3 regions of the Pseudomonas paeninsulae genome follow, and region 1 is predicted to be linked to each of the others. Evidence: predicted binding sites of a transcription regulator. Region 1 holds the regulator's gene; each other region holds the start of a gene.
What was found. The regulator FliA, encoded in region 1, starts transcription of late flagellar genes. The targets are predictions, from matches to a motif close to CTAAAGTTTNNNNNNNNNNNGCCGNTAA.

Region 1 (3,275 bases):
GTGATTGCGGTGACCGGCGGCAAGGGTGGCGTCGGCAAGACCAATGTGTCGGTGAATCTGGCGCTGGCGCTGGCTGATCTCGGTCGGCGGGTGATGGTGATGGACGCCGACCTGGGGCTGGCCAACATCGACGTGCTGCTGGGCCTCACTGCCAAGCGGACGCTGGCCGATGTGATCAGTGGCGAGTGCGAACTGCGCGACGTGGTGCTGCAAGGCCCCGGCGGCATTCGGGTGGTTCCCGCTGCGTCAGGCACGCAGAGCATGGTGCAGCTTTCGCCCATGCAGCATGCCGGCCTGATTCAAGCCTTCAGCGACATCAGCGACAACCTCGATGTGCTGATTGTCGATACCGCCGCGGGTATTGGCGACTCGGTGGTCAGTTTTGTCCGCGCCGCCCAGGAAGTGCTGGTGGTGGTGTGTGACGAGCCGACCTCGATCACGGACGCCTATGCCCTGATCAAGCTGCTCAACCGCGACCATGGCATGAGCCGTTTCCGCGTCCTGGCGAATATGGCGCACAGCCCACAGGAAGGCCGCAACCTGTTTGCTAAGCTGACCAAGGTTACCGACCGCTTCCTCGATGTCGCGCTGCAATATGTCGGCGCGGTGCCTTACGATGAGTCGGTACGCAAGGCCGTGCAGAAACAGCGTGCGGTCTACGAAGCCTTCCCGCGCTCGAAGAGTTCCCTGGCGTTCAAAGCGATTGCCCAGAAAGTCGATGCCTGGCCACTACCGGCCAATCCGCGCGGCCATCTGGAATTTTTCGTCGAGCGCCTGGTGCAGCAACCTGCCGCGGATACGGCCATATGACAGCAGCTTCTGGACTCCGTATGTACAGCAAGGCTCAGACACAAGACGCCCAGCACCAGTTGATCGAGCGCCACGCGCCCTTGGTCAAGCGGATTGCCTATCACATGTTGGCGCGCTTGCCGGCCAACGTGCAGGTGGATGACTTGATCCAGGCCGGGATGATTGGCCTGCTCGAAGCCTCGAAGAAATACGACTCCAGTAAAGGTGCCAGTTTCGAAACGTTCGCCGGTATTCGCATTCGCGGCTCGATGCTCGATGAGGTGCGCAAAGGCGATTGGGCGCCGCGTTCGGTGCATCGCAATAGCCGTATGGTCAGCGACGCAATTCGGGTAATTGAAGCAAGAACCGGTCGCGACGCTAAAGATCAAGAGGTTGCGGCCGAACTCCAATTGAGTCTCGAGGATTACTACGGCATCCTTGGCGACACTTTGGGCAGCCGGTTGTTCAGCTTCGACGATTTGCTGCAGGACGGCGAGCATGGCGGGCTGCACGAAGACGTCAGCTCCACTCACCCAGAGCCCTCGCGGGAGCTGGAGGACGAGCGTTTCCAGGCGGCATTGGCCGATGCCATCAGCCACTTGCCCGAGCGGGAACGGTTGGTGTTGTCGCTGTATTACGACGAACAACTGAATCTCAAGGAAATTGGTGAGGTTCTGGGGGTTAGCGAATCGCGCGTCAGTCAGTTGCATAGTCAGTGTGCCGCACGCTTGCGGGCACGACTGGGGGAATGGCGAGCGAGCTGATCAGTTAAATCAGCAGGCCGTTGGAAAATCTAGTGAAGTAGTTTTGCAGCGGCCTGTCAGGCCGGTTTCACGATTAAAAGCGTGCCCAGGTGCTGGGTTCGTTTGGGACTGTACGGAGGTCGACTTGGACAAAAACATGAAAATCCTCATCGTTGATGACTTTTCAACGATGCGCCGGATCATCAAGAACCTCCTGCGCGACTTGGGGTTCACCAACACCGCGGAAGCCGATGATGGCACCACTGCACTGCCGATGCTGCAAAGCGGCAGTTTCGATTTTCTGGTGACTGACTGGAATATGCCAGGCATGACCGGGATCGACTTGTTACGTGCGGTACGTGCAGACGAGCGTCTGAAGCAGTTGCCGGTGCTGATGGTGACCGCTGAAGCGAAACGCGATCAGATCATCGAGGCCGCACAAGCCGGGGTGAATGGCTATGTGGTTAAACCGTTCACAGCCCAAGTGCTGAAAGAAAAGATTGAAAAAATCTTCGAGCGGGTCAACGGCTGATGTCTGCCGCGAGGGCACTATGGAACATGACGATTCCGCTCAGGGTGACTTTGAGTCGACCCTGAAAATTCACGCGCGCCAATTGGTGGAAAGCCTGGAACACGGCAATTTTGGCGAAGCGGTGCAACTGATCAACGATATCAACAAGGTTCGCGACCGTGGTCTGTATCACGAGGTCGGCAAGCTGACGCGCGAGTTGCATAACGCCATCGTCAATTTCCAGCTCGATCCACGGGTGCCGCACGCCAAAGAAGTGTCGCAAATCACCGACGCTACCGAGCGCCTGAATTATGTGGTGACGATGACCGAGAAAGCGGCCAATCGCACCATGGATCTGGTTGAACTGAGTTCGCCCCTGGTTAACGGTATCGGCGCCGAGGCACAGAGCCTGAGTGCCGATTGGGGCCGCTTCATGCGAAGGGAAATGGGCGCCGATGGTTTCCGTGACCTGGCCAAGCGAATTGAACTGTTTCTCGCCAGCAGCGAGCGCGACAGCGTTCAGGTGTCGGCCCAGCTCAACGATATTCTGCTCGCGCAGGATTACCAGGATCTGACTGGCCAGGTGATCAAGCGGGTGACGCAACTGGTCACCGAAGTGGAAAGCAACTTGCTCAAACTGGTGCTGATGGCCAGTCAGGTCGACCGTTTTGCCGGTATCGAGCATGACCACGCCGTGCTGCGTGCTGAACAAGAACAACAAAAAGAGCCTTCCCACGGTGAAGGTCCGCAGATTCATGCCGATAAGCGTGAAGACGTCGCATCCAATCAGGATGATGTCGACGATCTGCTTTCCAGCCTGGGATTTTAGGAGCACGTCATATGAGCTTCGGCGCCGATGAAGAAATCCTCCAGGACTTCCTGGTGGAGGCCGGCGAGATTCTTGAACTATTGTCCGAACAGTTGGTGGAGCTTGAAAGCCGCCCGGACGACATGAATCTGCTCAACGCTATTTTTCGCGGTTTTCATACCGTCAAAGGTGGTGCCGGTTTTCTCCAGCTCCATGAGCTGGTGGAATGTTGCCATATCGCAGAAAACGTCTTCGACATCCTGCGCAAGGGTGCGCGGCGCGTCGACTCCGAGTTGATGGATGTAGTGCTGGAAGCACTCGATGCGGTCAATGGCATGTTCACTGAAGTGCGTGAGCGCGTTGCACCGACACCGGCCACGCGAGAGCTGTTGGCAGCCCTGGCGCGTCTGGCCGAGCCGGCTGC
Region 2 (3,275 bases), 1.3 Mb from region 1:
TCATCGGCCACCACCGCAAAGCCGCGACCCATTTCGCCGGCGCGAGCGGCCTCGATGGCGGCGTTGAGCGCGAGCAGGTTGGTCTGTTCGGCAATGCCATGAATCTCACGGACGACGCCGCTGATTTTCTGACTGTTGACGGCCAGTTGCTGGATCATTTGCGCAGTCTGTTGCACGCCGCTGGACAGCCCGGCGATCGACTGACCGACACGCTCGACCACCTGCTGACCGCTGCCGGCCAGTTGCTCAGCGTTTTTCGATTGGTCGCGGGTATCCGCCGTGTGCTGGGCAATATGGTGCACGGTGGTGGACATCTGGTTGATCGCGGTGGCGGTCTGTTCAGTCTCGCTTTGCTGGTTGAGCATGCCTTGGCGCACGTCGCGCATGCTCACGGCCATGCGCTCGGCGCCTTCGTCCAGGCGTGCGGCGGTCTGCGCAACGATGCCGACCACACGTTGATAACCGGCCTGCATGGCGTTGAAGGCCGTGGCCATCTGGCCGATTTCGTCGCGGCAGTTGAGCGGCACGCGTGCCGCCAGATCGCCGCTTTTCTCTACCTGCAGCATCACATCCTTGAGGATGTTGAGATGGCTCAACAGGAAGTGGATTAGCAGTTGCGAGGCCGTCAGCAGGGCCAGCATCAATAAGGCGACAACCAGCGCATAGCTCAGTGCGCGCTCGGCGATCACCTGCATCAGGCTGGGCGCATGGGCCAGTACGGCGAGGCGTTGGCCCTGGCCCAAGTCGATGACCTCGGCGCCGATCAAACCGTCTTGCGTCGACAACGGGTCATGCTCCAGGACTACCCAGCCGCGAGCCCGGCTCAGGCTGGCGCCCTGGTTATTGGCTAATGCCGGTGTCTGGCCATCGGCAAACTGCAGCAGTTGTGCTCCACCCGGCAATGGTTGACCCGCAGGCCAGGCACTCAATAGCCTGGCCTGCGCTTGCGCGGCACTCTTGGCCGCTTCGACGCGTACCTGCTGTTCCAGTTGCAGGGCGTACAGCACCAGCATCAAGGTAGTGAAGAAGGCCACGGCGTTGACGGCCCAGAACTTGTATTTAAGTGAAAGGTCGCGAATCCAAGTGCCCATGATGTCTTCTTCTGATGGCGGCGAAAGGGGTTTTGGCAAAGTGCCATTACTGTCTCGCAAAACTGCAGTGTGCCTATTGATCTTTATCAACAGGCCGGTCGTCCTTGTTAACGGCTGGTCTGGTGTGGACTTTAGAAAAAGCACAGTCCTGGTTAAGGGTTGCGCGGGCTGCAGGCGTTGGCCCTATGCGGATGCTGGGCATCTTCGACGAAGCGCTGCCACGCCTTAGGCAGGGCAGCGCTTCAGTTGGGCTCGCTCTGGGCAGTTGCAGCGACGACGACCGGCAGGCTGAAGAACTGCCTGGCGCAGGCGGTGCTGTGTGCCGCCAGGGTCTCCAGACTTTCGTTGCGGTGCAGCGCCACCTCCCTGAGTACCTCGGTTAGAAAGGCGGGTTCGTTGCGGCCGTTTTTCGGTTTCGGCCGCAGACTGCGTGGCAGCAGAAACGGTGAGTCGGTTTCCAGCATCAGCCGGCCGACCGGAATTTCCCGAACCAACGGGTGCAGGTGGGTGCCACGACGCTCGTCGCAAATCCAGCCAGTGATCCCGATATGCAGGTCGAGGTCGAGGTAGTTGAACAGGGCGCGTTTTCCTCCGGTGAAGCAGTGCACCACCGCAGCGGGCAAGCGGTCGCGGTAGTCGCGCAGGATCTCCAGCAGGCGCTGGTCGGCGTCGCGCTCATGGAGAAAGACCGGCAGCTGCAGGTCGACGGCCAGGGCCAGGTGTTCCTCGAGGACTTTTTCCTGTTGTGGTCGCGGCGAAAAATCACGATTGAAGTCGAGCCCGCATTCACCCACGGCGCGTACCTGTGGCTCACGCAGCAAGGCCTGCAGTTGCTTGGCACTGTCGGCGTTCCAGCTGCTGGCATCGTGCGGATGGATGCCGGCGGTGCTGAACAGGCGCTGGCCATGTTCATCCAGCTGGCGGCACAGTTCCAAAGCCTGTTCGCTTTGTTCGAGGCTGGTACCGGTCAGCAACAACTGGCAGACACCGGCGGCGTAGGCACGGGTGAGCAGGGCTTCACGCTGTTCGGCGAGGCTTGGGTGAGTCAGGTTGACGCCTATGTCGATGAGTTGCATGGTGCGACCTATGAGGTGGGGTTGGCAGCATAGCAGAGCTTTTTTGTTTTAAATAAATCCATAAATTACAGTCTCTTATAGTTGCTTTGTAATGTTGAGTAGAACATTTGGCTGGTGTCCGTCAGCGAGCTGTGCGAATCTCCGCGGCCCACGCATTCCTGGAACTTGGCGAGCGCTGCGGTAGTCTCACTCGGCCAATGACGCCTGGTGGCCGCCCTTGCCGTGGAGACTCGATGTCGCGCCCGCTGCTTTTATTCTGTCTTGTGCTGTTGCTGCCGTTGTCGGCTGCTGCACGTGTGGCTGGGCCGCCGGAAGGACGGCAGCCGACCCAGGCACTTGATCTGCCGAGCATTCGCAACCGCGGTGAACTGCGTGTGCTGGTCAACCAGAGTCGCAATAGTTCCGGTGAAATCAAAGGCCAGAGCATCGGGGTGGAATACCATCGCTTGCGTGCATTCGAGCAGTATCTCAATCGTAATGTCCGCGATGGCCGCACCCTCAAACTGAAGATCATTCCCAAAGCCAAGGACCAACTGCTCGCTGCCTTGCAGCGTGGCGAGGGCGATCTTGTCGCGCCGGGGGAATTGCTCACCGTGCGTGGTAGCAACGGTATCAGCGCCAGTGCGGCGATCCGCAGCAATGTCCCCTTGATCATAGTGGCGCGCCAGGGCGATCGGCGCTATCAGAGTCTCGAGCAGATGTCCGGACGCAGCCTGGCCTTGGCGGCGGGTAGCGCCGCGGGTGCTGCCGTACAGGCGTTCAACCAGAAGCTGCTGCAGAACAAGCGACCGCCGATCATCATCGAGTGGGTCGACCCCAGCCTGGCCGTCGAGGATGTGCTGGAGATGGTGCAGGCCGGTATCTATAGCGTCACCGCGGTGGAGCAGCCGATTGCCGAGCGCTGGGCCAAGGTCATGCCCAAGTTGCGTCTGGAGCCGCACTTGGTGCTGGCCAAGGACGGCGACATGCGTTGGTACCTGCGGCGTGAAACGCCGATGCTCGGCGCCAGTGTCGATCGTTTCCTGGCGGGCTATCGCGCCCCGGCCGATCTGGATGGTGCATTTCAACGAGTCTACCGGCGCCTCTACAAGGTGCATTATCCGCTTGG
Region 3 (3,275 bases), 1.0 Mb from region 1:
GGATCGACGAAGCGCGCGCCGGGGATGTGTCCGGCGGCATAGCGCGCTGCGTTGGTCAGGTCGAGCAGAATCAGTTCGGGCGCATCCAGGCGCTTGGCCAGCTCGGTCGGTTCGATAACCAATGGCAACGCAGCGAAGGCAGTCATGCTGGGCCTCTTCAATAATAGGGAAAGGGGCGGATTGTAACGGAAAGGCTAACGCTCACGGTTGGCGAAACTGTCCAGGGCGCGTTGAATACATTGCGCGGTTTTACCGAAGACTTGCACGCTGGCATCGCTGAGCACGGCGCCGGCCTGGTCGGCGACGATGACCATTACCCCACGGTCGTTGCTGGCCAGTGAGCGGATCAGCAGGTGCTCGCTGGGAAATAGCGCTTTCAGCGAGCCTGGCAGCAGGGCCGAGAATTGCGCGATATTGGCCGGCGTCAGGCGCAGCTGTGCCGGTGCCTTGAGCAGGCGCCGCAGCACCTGACTCTGCTGTGGGTCGATGACCAGGGTGTTTGCCAACTTGTCCAGGCCGGTCTGTTGCTGGGCTCGCAGGCGGCTGTGGCTGGGGTCGGCCAGGAGCAGTAATACCCGCGACATACCGCAGGCCTGCAGGGCTTGAGTGGCGCCGCTGGTGAGCTGCTCGAGGTTGTGGAATGCACTCGGTTGCGCAAGCAATTGCGCGCAATGTTGGCGCCATCCATTGTCTGTAGGTGTTGCCGGCGTTGCCGTCGCCGCAGGGGTGATGGCTTTGCCTTGCAAGCGCCGCGCATCCCAGGGCCAGAGTAGGGCTTGGGCAGGATGCCAGAGATCGGCCGTGGCTTGCTGGCGTGCACTCTGCGCCGCGTGCTGGTGAATCTGTTGCTGCACATCGCTCAGCGGCAGTTGCAGATAGAGCCCGGTCAGATGTTGCCAGCGCAGGCTGTGGGGGCTATTCCAGGCGTGGTGGGCCGACAGCGCCAGGCCGTTGGCCAGCAGGATGCTGTTGGCTGGCTGGGTCAGCCAGCGCCGTAGAGGTGTATCGGCGTCGAGCATTTGCTGCTGGTGCAGGGGGTGCTGATTGTCGCGCGCGATGTGCAGCGCCTTGACCAGTTGACGGCGATCTGCGATCAGCAGGCGGTAGCCTTGGATCACCCAGTCGGGCAGGCGCCAGCGCTCGGCCAATGCCAGGCACAGGGACAGCAAGGGAACGCCGAGAAGATCCTGCGCGACCTTGGCTGCCGGCTCAGCTTGGACCAGTACGCGCTGCTCCCATTGCTCGAATAGTTCGGGATGGGCCGTCAGTAGCGACCAGATGGGTGCGAGAAATAATAGGCTGCCCCAGTGGATCTCCTGCCAGAGCCGCGCCAGTCGGCCACTGAACAAGCCGCCGGCTTGCTGCGCCGCGTGCCGGCTGATCAGTTGAATCTGCCGTAGCGCCAGGGGGATTTCGTCGAGGGGGCAAGCGGGTTGGCGTTTCACCAGCTCCAGGGTGCGCTGCAAGCCCAGTCGGCTGAGCGCGCTTTCCAGGCTTTCGGAGGGGGCGCTGAAGCTGCCAGCCTGCCGATTGGCCTCGCGTAGAACACTTAATGCCAAGGCTGGGCTGGCCTGCATCAATTCGGCTATTTCACGCAGCGAGCGACGGCTGTCGGACAAAGCACGACAGACATTCAGGTGGTGATCGACAGGCACCGGCAACAAGTGCTTGTCCAGCTGTTCGAGCCAGTCTTTGAGGGTGCGCGGTAGGGGCTTTGAGGTGGGCATCGGTGCTTAGCCATGCTGGCTTTTAGACTTGACTGGCTATAGTCTCGCGCATAAGTTCCGATAAATAGAAGGGTTGTTTTGCATAACCCTCATCACAGGCCGCGCAAGTTTCCTTTTTATGGCAAAAATCATTGGCATCATCGTTGTAATTGCTAGCGTGCTCGGCGGTTTTATTCTGTCCGGCGGCCAGTTCATGGCGCTGGTCCATCCTTTTGAAGTAATGATCATCGGCGGCGCCGCGCTGGGGGCTTTTCTGCAGGCCAACCCGGGCAGCATGTTCATGCAGGTGTTCAAGAAATCCTTGAGCATGTTCAGCTCGCGTTTCAGTCACGCCTACTATCTCGAGGTGCTGAAACTGATCTACGAAATCCTCAACAAGAGCCGCCGCGAGGGGATGATGGCGATCGAGGCCGATATCGAGGAGCCGTCGGCCAGTCCGATATTCGGCAAGTATCCAGCCATCCTCAAAGACGAGCGGATGATGGCCTATATCTGCGATTACCTACGCATCATGTCCTCCGGCAATATGGCGCCGCATGAGCTGGAAGGCTTGTTCGATATGGAGATCGCCAGCCTCAAGGAAGAACTGGAGCATCCCGCGCATGCCGTGGCCAAGGTTGCCGACGCCATGCCTGCCATGGGGATCGTCGCCGCGGTGCTGGGCATCGTGATTACCATGTCGATTCTCGCCGAAGCGGATAACGCTCAGATCGGCGAGAAGGTGGGTACTGCGCTGGTGGGCACCTTCCTGGGTATTCTGGCGTCCTACGGCTTCTTCGGACCCTTGTCGGGTGCCCTGGAGCATGACGCCAAGGAAGAACTCAATGTCTACGAGGCCATAAAGGCTGGTTTGGTCGCGTCGGCATCCGGCATGCCGCCGTCGTTGGCCGTCGAATTCTCGCGCAAGGTGCTCTACCCGGCCCATCGCCCGAGTTTTGCCGAGCTTGAGCAGGCGATGCGCGGAAGCTAACGGAAAATGGACAACAATCAGCCGATCATCGTTAAGCGGGTCAAGAAGGTTGCCGCTGGCCACCATGGTGGTGCCTGGAAGATTGCCTTCGCCGACTTCGCCACGGCGATGATGGCGTTTTTCATGGTGATGTGGCTGATGTCCGTGGCTACCCCTGAACAGAAGAAATTGATTTCCGGTTACTTCAAAGATCCGATCGGCTTTTCCGAAAGCGCCAGTCCCTTCGTGATCGATCTCGGTGGTTCGCCCACTCCGGCACCGGACCGCACGCTCAACCAGCAGGTCGATGATCAAACCGAGGGCGAGGAGGTCGAGATCGAACCGGCGCAGGTCGACCCTACGCTGGCCGAAGGAATGGCCGACGAGCTGGAGCGCGAACGCCTCGAGTTGCTGCTGCAGGAGCTGCAGAGCAAGGTCGAGGAGAATCCGCAACTGCAGCGCTTCAAGGATCAGATTCTCTTCGAGATCACCCAAGATGGCTTGCGCATCCAAATCATGGACGCCGAAAACCGGCCGATGTTCGATAGCGGCAGTGCGCGCCTGCAGCCGCAGTTCGAAGACATCCTGCTGGCCCTGGC

Region 2: the regulator FliA is predicted to act here: its motif matches at 1,199-1,226, upstream of VCJ09_RS14455 (methyl-accepting chemotaxis protein).
Region 3: the regulator FliA is predicted to act here: its motif matches at 1,764-1,791, upstream of motA (flagellar motor stator protein MotA).

Annotation. Positions count from the first base shown of each region.
Region 1 covers NZ_CP141799.1:1,815,895-1,819,169, forward strand. The annotation lists gene fleN (flagellar synthesis regulator FleN) at 1-810, shown strand, start outside; gene fliA (RNA polymerase sigma factor FliA) at 807-1,553, shown strand; gene VCJ09_RS08450 (chemotaxis response regulator CheY) at 1,690-2,064, shown strand; gene VCJ09_RS08455 (protein phosphatase CheZ) at 2,084-2,872, shown strand; gene VCJ09_RS08460 (chemotaxis protein CheA) at 2,884-3,275, shown strand, end outside.
Region 2 covers NZ_CP141799.1:3,153,894-3,157,168, reverse strand. The annotation lists gene VCJ09_RS14455 (methyl-accepting chemotaxis protein) at 1-1,091, opposite strand, end outside; gene VCJ09_RS14450 (TatD family hydrolase) at 1,334-2,167, opposite strand; gene VCJ09_RS14445 (MltF family protein) at 2,401-3,275, shown strand, end outside.
Region 3 covers NZ_CP141799.1:794,919-798,193, forward strand. The annotation lists gene VCJ09_RS03570 (rhodanese-like domain-containing protein) at 1-146, opposite strand, end outside; gene VCJ09_RS03575 (HDOD domain-containing protein) at 195-1,727, opposite strand; gene motA (flagellar motor stator protein MotA) at 1,846-2,697, shown strand; gene motB (flagellar motor protein MotB) at 2,704-3,275, shown strand, end outside.